Regions from separate parts of the Ralstonia sp. VS2407 genome, predicted to be linked through region 2. Evidence: predicted binding sites of a transcription regulator. Region 2 holds the regulator's gene; the other holds the start of a gene.
The links. Region 2 encodes FNR, which switches genes on or off when oxygen is low (the NO sensors DNR and NnrR bind a similar motif). Its sites were predicted from a motif close to TTGATNNNNATCAA; they were not measured.
Positions count from the first base shown of each region.

Region 1: the regulator FNR is predicted to act here: its motif matches at 3,803-3,816, upstream of ACU8YE_RS04610 (PHA/PHB synthase family protein).

Region 1 covers NZ_JBRFVG010000002.1:319,367-325,557, forward strand. Annotated here, with positions in the region: gene ACU8YE_RS04590 (ethanolamine ammonia-lyase subunit EutB) at 1-370, opposite strand, end outside; gene chrA (chromate efflux transporter) at 495-1,730, shown strand; gene dbpA (ATP-dependent RNA helicase DbpA) at 1,780-3,177, opposite strand; gene ACU8YE_RS04605 (hypothetical protein) at 3,192-3,377, opposite strand; gene ACU8YE_RS04610 (PHA/PHB synthase family protein) at 3,880-5,628, shown strand; gene ACU8YE_RS04615 (efflux transporter outer membrane subunit) at 5,689-6,191, shown strand, end outside.
Region 2 covers NZ_JBRFVG010000001.1:619,748-625,938, forward strand. Annotated here, with positions in the region: gene ccoN (cytochrome-c oxidase, cbb3-type subunit I) at 1-11, shown strand, start outside; gene ccoO (cytochrome-c oxidase, cbb3-type subunit II) at 22-705, shown strand; gene ACU8YE_RS02925 (cbb3-type cytochrome oxidase subunit 3) at 709-891, shown strand; gene ccoP (cytochrome-c oxidase, cbb3-type subunit III) at 904-1,827, shown strand; gene ccoG (cytochrome c oxidase accessory protein CcoG) at 1,824-3,287, shown strand; gene ACU8YE_RS02940 (FixH family protein) at 3,314-3,541, shown strand; gene ACU8YE_RS02945 (hypothetical protein) at 3,538-3,792, shown strand; gene fnr (fumarate/nitrate reduction transcriptional regulator Fnr) at 3,814-4,542, opposite strand; gene ACU8YE_RS02955 (sulfite exporter TauE/SafE family protein) at 4,720-5,463, shown strand; gene scpB (SMC-Scp complex subunit ScpB) at 5,948-6,191, shown strand, end outside.

The DNA.
Region 1 (6,191 bases), on a different contig from region 2:
CGGCGGCCATTTCCGGCGTGATGCCGGCGGAGACGCTCGCCAATGTCGCGCTGTCGGTCTCGTGCAGGAGCAGCCAGTTGCGAAATTCGCCCACGGTGAGCGAGGCGATCGGCTGGAAGGCCTGTGCGTCGTGGCGATCGAGAATCAAGCGCGTGACCTCGTCGTCTTCATAAGGCACCAGCGCTTCGTTAAGGAAGACCGACAGCGGCACATCGGCCAACGCCATGCGTGCGGCCATGCGCTCGCCTTCGCTGGCGGCGGCCACGCCCGCCAGATAGTCGCCGGAGCGCGCCGGGCTGGCCTTGGCCAGCAGCGTCTTGAGATCGTTGAACACATGGCGCTGTGCGCCAATGGTCTGAGCAAAGTGCATGATGGGATACGCGGCAGAGTCCAATGACGGTGACGGCGATGCCTATGCTGCCACTTTAGTTGCCTTCCATGCCACGGCGGCAATGTTCTAATACGCGTGTCTCAAACGTCGATCTCGCCAGCCAATGACCGCATCCGCCACACCGGCCCGCACACATCAAGCGGGCTCTGCCTTGGAAGTGCTGGCGGTCTTTCTCAAGCTGGGCCTGACGAGTTTCGGCGGCCCCATCGCGCATATCGGCTACTTCCGACGAGAGTTCGTGGAGCGCCGCCGTTGGCTCGACGACGCAGCATTCACCGACCTGGTCGGGCTGTGCCAGTTTCTGCCGGGGCCTGCCAGCAGCCAGGTGGGGTTTTCCGTCGGGCTGCTTCGGGCCGGATGGCGCGGCGGTTTGGCGGCCTGGTGCGGCTTTACGCTGCCTTCGGTTGTGCTGTTGCTGGCTTTTGCGATGGTCGCGCCGGGCCTGGGCGGCCCCGTCGGAAATGGCCTGATCCACGGTTTGAAGCTGGTGGCCGTTGCGGTGGTGGCGCAGGCCGTGTGGGACATGGCGCGCAAGCTGTGTCCCGACTGGCAGCGCGCCAGCATCGCCTTAATCAGCATCGCCGTGCTCAGCGCGTTGACGACCGTTTACGCGCAACTGACCGTGATCGTGATTGGCGCTGTGTTGGGACTGGTGTTGTGCCGATCGTCCAGCCCGGCGCGTGGTGGCCCGATCGCAGGGCGGGGCGGCGCATTCCGCGTGCCTCACTTGGCCAGCGTCGTGAGCCTCGTGCTGTTTTGCGCGCTGCTGTTCGGGCTTCCCGTTGTGGCGGACCTTCATCCGTGGATGCCCGCGAAGGTGTTCGACGCGTTCTATCGTTCCGGCGCGTTCGTGTTTGGAGGCGGGCATGTCGTGCTCCCGCTGCTGGAGCAGCAGACGGTTGCCCCCGGTTGGGTCGCGTCGAACGATTTCTTGGCCGGCTACGGTGCCGCGCAAGCCGTGCCCGGGCCGCTATTCACCTTCGCAGCATTCCTGGGCTGGACCATCGGCCCAGGGCTCAATCACTGGGCCGGGGCCGCGCTTGCTACGGTGGGCATTTTTCTGCCGGGCTTGCTGTTGGTCATCGCGGCATTGCCTTTCTGGCAGGCGTTGCGCGCCCGTCCGTCCATGGCGGCGCTGCTGGCGGGTGTGAATGCCGCAGTGGTGGGATTGCTGGCGTTTGCCCTTTACACACCGGTCTGGACGAGCGCCGTGCGGTCATGGCTCGATTTTGCTGTTGCAGCGATTGCGTTTCTGCTGTTGACGCGATGGAAAACGCCACCGCTGATTGTGGTGGCGTTGTGTGCGGCGGCGGGTGTTGCCGCTGCCATGCTGGGTTGAGTCGCGCGCGCCCTGCGAGCCGCAACCCGTGGCTGCCCAGGGCAGGGCGTCACTCCTCCATCAGCCGAACCCTGACCTTCTTTCCCTTCACCGTCCCGGCATTGAGCTTGCGCAGCGCCTCGCGCGCGATGCCGCGCTCGACTGCGACGTAGGTCGAGAATTCGGTCACGTTGATCTTGCCGATCTGGTCGCCGCGAAAGCCGGCATCGCCCGTCAACGCGCCGAGCACATCGCCGGGGCGGATCTTCTCCTTGCGTCCGCCGAGAATCTGCAGCGTTTCCATGGGCGGCAGCAGCGGCGCATCATTGCCGGTATCCAGCTCGTCGAGCTTGTGCCATTCGACCTCGCGGCCCATCGCCTCTTCGATATTGCCGACGCGCCCCATCTCGTCCATGCTCGCGAGGCTCAACGCCCAGCCGTTCTCATCGGCGCGGCCCGTGCGGCCAATGCGGTGCACATGCACTTCGGGATCGGGCGTCACGTCAACGTTGATCACCGCTTCCAGTTGGGCGATATCGAGCCCGCGCGCGGCAACGTCGGTCGCCACCAGCACCGAGCAACTGCGGTTCGCGAACTGGATCAACACCTGATCGCGCTCGCGTTGTTCGAGTTCGCCGTGCAGCGCCAGTGCGTGAATGCCCTGCGCGCGCAACACGTCGAGCAGGTCACGGCATTGCTGCTTCGTGTTGCAGAACGCGAGCGTGCTGACAGGCCGATAGTGCTTGAGCAGCAGCCCGACCGCATGCAGCCGCTGGCTGTCGGTCACCTCGTAGAAGCGCTGGCGAATCTTGCTGTCGTCGTGGCGCTCTTCGAGCTTCACTTCCTTCGGGTTGCGCAGAATCCGCTGGCTCAGCTTCGCAATGCCTTCCGGGTACGTTGCCGAGAACAGCAGCGTCTGACGATCAGGCGGACACTGGCGCACGACCGTCGCGATGTCATCGAAGAAACCCATGTCGAGCATGCGGTCTGCTTCATCGAGCACGAGCGTTTTCAATGCGCCGAGCGCGAGATTGCCGCGCTCCAGATGGTCCATGATGCGGCCCGGCGTGCCGACGATGACATGTGCGCCATGCTCGAGGCTGGCTGCCTGCGGGCGCATCGGCGTGCCGCCGCAGAGCGTGAGCACCTTTACGTTTTCTTCGGCGCGGGCCAGGCGGCGGATCTCCTGCGCAACCTGGTCGGCAAGTTCGCGCGTGGGGCAGAGCACCATCGCCTGCACGTCGAAGTTGCGCGCGTCGAGCCGTGCGAGCAGGGCCAGCGCAAACGCTGCGGTTTTGCCGCTGCCCGTCTTTGCCTGCGCGATCAGGTCGTGCCCCGCAAGCGCGATGGGCAGGCTTGCAGCCTGGATCGGCGTCATGTCGGTGTAGCCGAGCTGCGCAAGGTTCGCGAGCACAGCCGGGGCGAGCGCTAGGGTGATGAAGGGCGTGGCGGTTGGTTCGATGGTCATGTCGTTGCGTTGGATCACGTGAGCGGCTTGCCTTCGATTTGCTTGTAAATGACCCGGCCGTCTTTGGTTTCGACGCGTTTGAGATAGTTGCGCGCGCCGCATAGCGCACAGCGGAACAGTGTTCCTTGGCCCTCATCCTTGATGACGACGTCGGACAGTTCCCACTGCGTGCCGCAGCTCTGGTTGATGCAAGTGAACACGGTTTTCTCTAAATGGATTGTTCGTTGCGCCTCGATAACGAGGCTGGTAGACCGGCAGCGTGAATGCGCCGACGCGAATCTGGATGGATACCTCAATCCCAAATGGCTTTGCCGCGCCATTCGCGGACATTGCGCAGCCTGAGAGGCAGGGATGACATCTCGTCAAGGAGTTGGCCCTTGGGCGTCGCACTTCAGGCGACGCCTGCGCCATGCGCCCAATGCATCCTGTTGGTGCAACAGATTTGCCAGTACAGCGTTGGGAGGGATGGAGATATGGGGCCGATCTTGCGGATCGTCATGTTTTCCCCGCCGGACTCTAACACACACGTTTAGGGCCGTAATGCGCTGGACAAACCTCTGCGACGACTGGCATTCGCAGATGTCATTTCTTTGACACTGTCTAGAGTCCGCGCTCTTGTCCCGGTTTGAGATGCGTCAAGTCTGGTCGGTAGCCGCTGGCATCTAATGGATTGCATATTGGCAATCGTTTGACGCCCCAACCATGAGCACCGCCCCCGTGCCGTCTTTACCGACTGCAGAGCAGATCGATCTGCCGTTTCACGCGGCGCTTGCCCGCACATCGAACTCGCTGTCCCTCGTTTCAATGCAGCTGGCGTTGCTCGACTGGGCACTGCATCTGGCCGTCTCGCCTGGCAAGCGGCTGGATTTGTGGCGCCTGGCGCTGACGCAGGCCGAACAACTCGAGGGTTACATCCGAAACTGCCTGGCGTCCGGCCCGCAGGATGTGTGCCTTTGCGTCCAGCCGCCGGCCCGTGACCGTCGTTTCTCGGCAGACGAGTGGCGCCTGTGGCCGTTCAACGTGCTGCACCAGTCTTTCCTGTTGACCGAACAATGGTGGGAAGCGGCCACGCGCGGGGTGTGGGGTGTCGCCAAGCATCATGAGGACGTGGTTGCCTTTGCTGCGCGTCAATGGCTCGACATGATGTCGCCGGGCAACCAACTGGCAACCAACCCGATTGTCCTGCGCCGGACGTTTGAGCAGCACGGCACCAATCTCGTGCGCGGCGCGCTGAACGCACTTGACGATCTGGAGCGCTCCATGAGCGCCGCGCCGGCCGCCGGTGCCGAACGCTTTGCGGTGGGCCGCGATGTGGCCATCACGCCTGGCAAGGTGGTCCTGCGCAACCGCCTGATCGAACTGATCCAGTACGCGCCGGCCACGAGCAAGGTCCAGGCCGAGCCCATCCTGATCGTGCCGGCCTGGATCATGAAGTACTACATCCTGGATCTGTCGCCGCAGAACTCGCTGATCCGCTACCTGGTAGAGCAGGGCCATACCGTGTTCTGCATCTCCTGGAAAAACCCGGACGAGGCAGATCGCGGTCTCGACATGGATGACTACCTGAAGCTCGGTGTCTTTGCCGCGCTCGATGCCGTCAATGCCATTGTGCCGGGCCAGCGCGTACATGCCGCCGGGTACTGCCTCGGAGGCACGTTATTGGCCATTGCCGCGGCTGCCATGGCGCGCGATGGCGATGCCCGGCTGGCATCCATGACGCTCTTTGCCGCGCAGACGGACTTCTGCGAGCCAGGCGAGCTGGGCCTGTTCATCGACGAGGCACAGGTCAGTCTGCTGGAAGCGCAGATGGAGCAGACCGGCTATTTGCGCGCCAGCCAGATGGCCGGAGCGTTCCAGATGCTGCGCTCGTACGATTTGCTGTGGTCGCGGGTGGTGGGTGAGTACCTGCTGGGCGATCGCGCACCCATGAACGATCTGATGGCCTGGAACGCCGATGCCACGCGCATGCCCGCGCGGATGCACAGCCAATATCTGCGGCACCTGTTCCTGAACGACGACCTGAGCGAGGGCCGCTACCCAGTCAACGGCAAGCCGGTGGCACTCAACGACATCGATCTGCCCATCTTCGTGGTGGGCACGCTGACCGACCACGTGGCGCCATGGCGCTCGGTCTACAAGCTGCATCACCTGACCGAGGCGGAGCTGACGTTCGTGCTGACAAGCGGCGGTCATAACGCGGGCATTGTCAGCCCGCCGGCCAACTCGCATCGGCGGTTCCAGATGCAGACGCGCCACATCGGTGAGACATCGGCGGCGCCGGATGACTGGCTGGCATCGGCCCCCACCACCGACGGTTCGTGGTGGCCGGCGTGGCATGCATGGCTGATCGCGCATGCATCGAGCTCCACAGCGGTCAAACCGCCGAAGATGGGCATACCCGGATCGCAGCCACTGGCTGATGCGCCCGGCACCTATGTGCTGGAGAAATAGATGCGTGCGGAGAAACAACGCCGGGCATGCGCCAGGTTCACCGGCACGCCTTTGGTCGCCATGGCCGCCATGATCGCCTCCGCCACCGTGCTGGCGCTGTCGGCGTGCATCTCGATGGCGCCGCCTTACGAGGCACCCGCCTTGCCCGTGGCCCAGCACTACGACGCCGACGATGGCCGGGATGGCCTGCCAGCCTCCGCCACCGGCTGGCAGGCGTACTTTACGGACAAGCGCCTGCAGGCATTGATCGGCCAGGCGCTGGAGAACAACCGCGATCTGCGCACCGCCGTGCTCCGTGTGGAAGAGGCGCGTGCCGCTTTTGGCATCCAGCGGGCGGAGACATTTCCGCACCTCGACGCGCAGGCCGGCATCAGCCGCCTGAGCATTCCGGCGGACTTGAGCCCATTCGGCACGCCCATGCGTGCCACTCAGTACCAGGTGGGCGCCGGTGTCTCCAGTTGGGAGATCGATTTCTGGGGGCGCGTGCGCAACCTCAACGACGCGGCACTGGAGAGCTATGTAGCGTCCGACGCCGCGCGCCGTGCGGTCGCGCTTGGGTTGAT
Region 2 (6,191 bases):
CGGCTCAGTGAGGAGGGGAACATGAGCAACCAATCCAACAAGTTTTTCTCGCACGAGACGCTGGAAAAGAACATCGGTCTGCTGATTGTGATGACGCTCGTCGTCGTCAGCATTGCGGGCCTGGTGCAGATCTTGCCGCTCTTCTTCCAGCATTCGACCACTGAACCGGTCAAGGGCATCGCCCCGTATTCGCCGCTGCGGCTGGCGGGGCGCGACATCTACATCCGCGAAGGCTGCGTTGGCTGCCACTCGCAGCAAGTGCGTACGCTTCGCGCCGAGACCGAGCGCTATGGCCACTACTCGCTGGCTGGCGAGTCGGTGTTCGATCACCCGTTCCTGTGGGGCTCCAAGCGTACGGGCCCGGATCTGGCGCGCGTTGGGCAGCGCTACTCCGACGACTGGCATCGCATCCATCTGCGCGATCCGCGTGAAGTGGTGCCCGAGTCGAACATGCCGTCGTATGCGTGGCTCTCGAAGACGCCGCTGGACAACAGCGACATCGAGAAGAAGATGCATGTCTTGCGTCAGCTGGGTGTGCCTTATACGGATGCCCAGATCGCCGGGGCGCGCGAGCAACTGGCAGGCAAGACCGAAGAAGATGCCGTGGTCGCCTATCTGCAAGGCCTTGGCGTAGAGCTGCGTAACGTCCGGGACGTGGCTGTTGCTCCGGCGGCGGCGCCTGCCACCGTTGCAGCGAAGGAGTAAGCCATGGCCACGCTGAGTGCAATTGCCACTGCCGTCTTCCTCGTGCTGTTCGTCTGCATCACCTGGTGGGCATTCTCCGCGCATCGCCGCGCTGCGAATGCGGAATCGGCCATGCTGCCGTTCCTGCTGCCCGATGAGACCGAGGTCGCCGGTGCGCACGCAGACGCGTCGCGCCCGCATCAATAAGGACACAGAATCATGAGCGACTTCATTTCGGAGTTCTGGGGGTATTACATCGCAGCGATCGCCCTGGTCGGCATCGTGTGGTGTGTCTGGTTGCTGTTTTCGCAGCGGCGCATTCAAGTGGCACCCGGGCACAGCGCCGGGGAAGATACGGGCCACGTATGGGATGGCGATTTGCGGGAATTGAATAACCCGCTGCCGCGCTGGTGGATGTGGATGTTCCTGCTGTCGTGCATCTTTGCGTTGGGGTACCTGATCCTCTACCCGGGGTTGGGTTCATACGGCGGCGCGCTCGGTTTCTCGACACGGGGCGAATTGGCCGCGCAGCGTGCTGCAGCCGATGCGCAGGTCCGTCCGGTCTATGCGCGTTATGCCAGCATGGATATCAAGCAGATCGCCGCCGATCCCCAGGCCCACGAGATCGGCCAGCGCCTGTTCCTGAACAACTGCGCGCAGTGCCACGGCTCCGACGCCGGCGGCTCGAAGGGCTTCCCGAACCTGACCGACAGCGACTGGCTGTACGGCGGCGATCCCGAGACGATCCTGACCACCATCACCAAGGGGCGCCACGGTGTCATGCCATCGCTGGCTGCGGTGGTGGATGGCAACCAGGCGGTCAACGTGGCCAACTACGTGCGCTCGCTGTCGGGCCTGTCTTACGACCCGATCAAGGCAGCGCGTGGTGAACCGACGTTCAAGTCGGTCTGCGCGGCCTGCCACACGGCAAGCGGCAAGGGCAATCAGACACTTGGCGCACCTAACCTGACCGACCGCGTCTGGCTGTACGGCAGTTCGGAAGCAACCATCGTCGAGACCATCCTCAAGGGTCGTGACAACACGATGCCGGCACACGAGAACCTGCTCTCACCAGAGAAGATCCGCATGCTGGCGGCCTATGTCTGGGGTCTGTCGAACAGCAACACGAGTCACGCGCAATGAGCGACAAAGAACCAGCCTGGCGTCCGATGACGCCCGCCACCGCGGCGGCGGGCGCCGAAGACGCACCCACCGAGCAGATGCTCTATGAGGTCCGGCGCAAGATTTATCCGCGCGCCGTGACCGGCGCCTTTGCGCGTTGGCGAGTCTGGCTGGTTCTGGCCACACAAGCCATCTTTTATGGCCTGCCGTGGTTCCAGTGGAACGGTCGCCAAGCGGTGCTGTTCGACCTAGGCGCACGCAAGTTTTACCTTTTTGGGCTCGTGTTGTGGCCGCAGGATGTCATCTATCTGACGTTGCTGCTGGTGCTGTCGGCGCTGGCGCTGTTTCTATTTACGGCGGTGGCGGGGCGCCTCTTTTGCGGCTATGCCTGTCCGCAGACGGTCTACACCGAGATTTTCATGTGGATCGAGCGGCATATCGAAGGAGATCGCTTCGCGCGCATCCGCCTCGACGGTGAGCGTTGGAGCCTGCGCAAATTCCGCCTGAAGGCCGCAAAGCATTCGGCCTGGATCCTCATTGCGCTCTGGACGGGCTTCACCTTCGTCGGTTTCTTCACGCCGATCCGCGATCTGGGCATGGAGACCTGGACGCTGTCTCTCGGCCCCTGGCAGACATTCTGGATGCTGTTCTACGCATTTGCGACGTGGGGCAACGCTGGTTTCATGCGCGAGCAAGTCTGCCGCTACATGTGTCCCTACGCTCGTTTCCAGAGCGTGATGGTCGATCCTGATACCTACGTCGTGACGTATGACACGCAGCGCGGCGAGCCGCGCGGCAGCCGCTCGCGCAACGCCGATTTCGAAGCTCAGGGTCTGGGTGCTTGCGTCGACTGCAGCATCTGCGTGCAGGTGTGCCCCACCGGCATCGATATCCGCCAAGGGCTGCAATACGAATGCATCGGTTGCGGTGCTTGCATTGACGCCTGTGACCAGGTCATGGACAAGATGCGCTACCCGCGGGGTCTGATCCGGTACACGTCGGAACGCGCGATGCTTGATCGGCTCAGCCCGAAGGAAGCCCGGCGACATCTGCTGCGCCCGCGCGTGCTGATCTATACGGGGATCATGCTGGTGCTCGTCACGGGGTTCATCGTGGCGTTGGCCATGCGGCAGCCGCTCAAGGTTGACGTCATACGTGATCGTGGCGCACTGGCGCGTGAAGTGGACGGCGGCAAGATCGAGAACGTTTATCGCCTGCAACTGATGAACGCGTCCGAGCACCCCATGCGCGTGACCATCGCCGCAGAGGGCATGCCGGAACTGGACGTGCAGGGCGGTCAGGGCGAGTCCACCACACTGGAGCTCCCGCCGGCGGCTAACCGGCTGCTGCCAGTGCGCGTGCGCCGGCCGGCTGACGATGCCGCCCCCGGCTCGCACAAGATCCGTTTCGTCATCCATGCAGACAGCGGTAGCGACAGCCTTGTACTGCGCGAACCGTCGAGCTTCATCGTGCCGCGCTGATGCGGCATCCCCAACAGGAGGCAACGATGCACGCAACGCAATCTTCCGCACAGGCCCGTCCGTGGTGGCGCGAGCCTTGGCCGTGGCTGCTGATGGCAGGGCCTTTCGTCGCCATGGTCGGCTGTGGCGTGACCATCTGGCTGGCAATGTCGCATCCCGATGCTGTCATTCACGACAACGTCGTACGGCGCGGTTTGGTCGTCGAAAAGATGGCTGGCGCACCGGTGCATGCCATTCACACGGAGGCCCGATGAAGCGTCGACTGCTGATGTGGATTCTGTGGCCGGCATTTCTGTCGGCCGCCCTGGCTGAGCTGGTGGTCTTCGCGGTGGTAGACCCCGCCGACCTGCGCTTTTTCGGCGAACAGATCACGGTGTCGGCCCAGGCGGTCTACACCGTGTCGTTCTTTGTGTTCTGGTTGTTGTGCGGATTGTCGAGCGCGCTGACGCTCTATGTGTCGCCTGGCATTGGCAAGCTGGAAGCGCATGAGCACCCGCTGGTCTGAGCGGGCGCCATGGACGGCAGCTTAGGCCGCCTGACCGCTCATGACCTGGCGCAGGCCGGCCAGGTCGATCAGCTTGACGTGGCGTTGGCGGATCTGGATGAGACCTGCTTCGGCAAAGCGCGAGAACAGGCGGCTGACCGTTTCGAGTTTCAGGCCAAGATAGCTGCCGAGTTCTTCGCGGCTCATGCGCAGGACAAACTCGGTCGACGAATATCCGCGCTGGGCCGAACGCTTCGACAGGTTGAGCAGGAAGGCTGCGAGACGCTCCTCCGCACGCATGGAGCCCAGCGTGAGCAGCATCAGATGATCCTGCGAAATCTCCTTGCTCATGATGCGCAGGAACTGATGCTGCAGCGAAGGCAGCCGGCGCGAAAGGTGCTGCAACTCGTCGTAGCGCACCACGCAGACTTCGGTATCTTCAAGCGCGGTGGCGTCCGACACGTGGCGCATATCGCCAATACCATCAAGCCCGACGATCTCACCCGGCAGGTGGAAACCCGTGATCTGATGCCGGCCGTCTTCAAGCGTCAGATGGGTTTTGAGCGTGCCGAAACGAATGCCGTACACCGCCTCCAGCGGCTCACCCAAAGAATAGAGCGATTGCCCCTTCTTAATGCGGATGCGCTCGCCGACCAAATCGTCCATCTTGCGCACGTCGTCCGAGTTCATTCCCACCGGCAGGCAGATTTGCCCGAGTACACAGGTGGAGCAACGCGAGGCTTGGTCGGTAAGTGCGATTCGAGTGAGCACGGGCGGGGGCGAATTTCGGGAAAGTGAAATGAGTAATTCTTGTTGTACAGCGCCAGCTTATTATAACGGCGACCTTCTTGTCCTCGGACATTTCCGATGGGGCAAAACGCGTCAATTAGGCTTAGTTCGCAACAGTAAAACGAAAACCTTGGTCCATATCAAAAGAGCGTCAGAAAGATGAGTGCCGCGGCGCTTCTGAGCGTTTTCCTGATTGCATTGCTCGGCGGTGTGCATTGTCTGGCGATGTGCAGCGGTATCGCACTCGCGGCCGAACGTGGCGCTGTGGCGGTGCGGATCGTGTCCCGTCGCCGGCTCTGGTTTGAACAGGTCGTCATGCATGCCGGCCGGCTGTCCACCTATGCGTTGCTGGGCGCAATCATGGGTGCGATGGGCGCGACCGTCTGGCGCCAGCAATGGCTGCCGATTCAACGCGGCTTGTTTGCTTTCGCTAGCGCATTGCTGGTCGCCTATGGGGTTTTACTGCTTGTGCGTTCCGCTGGAGATGCGTGGCGGAGTGTGTGGCTTGAGCGCTTGCTTGGCCGCGTGGCAGGTGGCCTGTCTCGAGGGGCTGCCACGCTGGGCGGTAGGCTGCAGCGTCAGCCGCCGCTGCTGCGCCGCTATCTCACGGGTATGGCCTGGGGGCTGGTGCCGTGTGGCATGGTCTACGGCGCATTGGCTGTGGCGTTGTTGGCAGGCAACGCCGCCTCCGGCGCCGTGGTCATGCTCGCCTTTGGTGCCGGTACGTTGCCCAACCTGCTGATGATGTCTGGTCTGGCTGGGTGGCTGCGCGGGCTGTCGCGCCAGCGATGGGCGCGGGGCGCGGCCGGCATCGCCATCGCCGGGTTTGGGGTCTGGGGGCTGTCTCACGCAATCTGGTTGCCAGAGATGCTTAACGCACACGGATTCTGTCTGGTGCTGTAGGCGCTCAGGCAGCCGAAAATTGCCAATCGTCCCATGATGGAAGGCTAGGACATCTTCCCGGTTGCGGCGCCGCTGGAAATTGCCCTACAATCAACCACAATTCGATTCGCCACCCGCGCAAATCAACAATCCTAAGCGCGGCGCCAAGCGATGCCATCCAGCGGTAGAGTCCCCTGGACAGTCGATTCGGGCGGGCTGCCGTTCTTCTTGGTAGTCGTCCGGTGCAGTATCCGTCCCCATGGCGGCGGAAGAAATTGCCCTTGTGGTGCCTGACCGGCACCGGATCAACTCGCTCCTCCGGCCCTACTTTGCGGGCATAGCCACTGCGTTTCGGTGCAGGATCCAATTGAATTAATTGGTCTTCGCGCGCCGGGCCCGGGCGGGCAAAAGCATTCAGAAATGCCGCGTGCTTCGCGGTGGGACGACAAACCTCAAGCGTGACGGCGACTGGCCGCGCGCGAGCAATGACGAGCCGCTCAACCCGATGAATACCCAAGAGGCGAAGATCGTCCTCGAAACCGCGCTGATCTGCGCGCAGGACCCGTTGCGAGTCAATGACTTGCGCAAGCTCTTCGACGAAGATGTGTCCGCAGACACCATCCGTGTGCTGCTCGAAGAGCTGCGCCAGGATTGGTTGAATCGAGGTGTCGAACTGGTCGCGCTGGCCTCCGGCTGGCGCTTGCAGAGTCGCCCGGAAATGCGCGTGTACCTCGATCGCCTGCACCCGG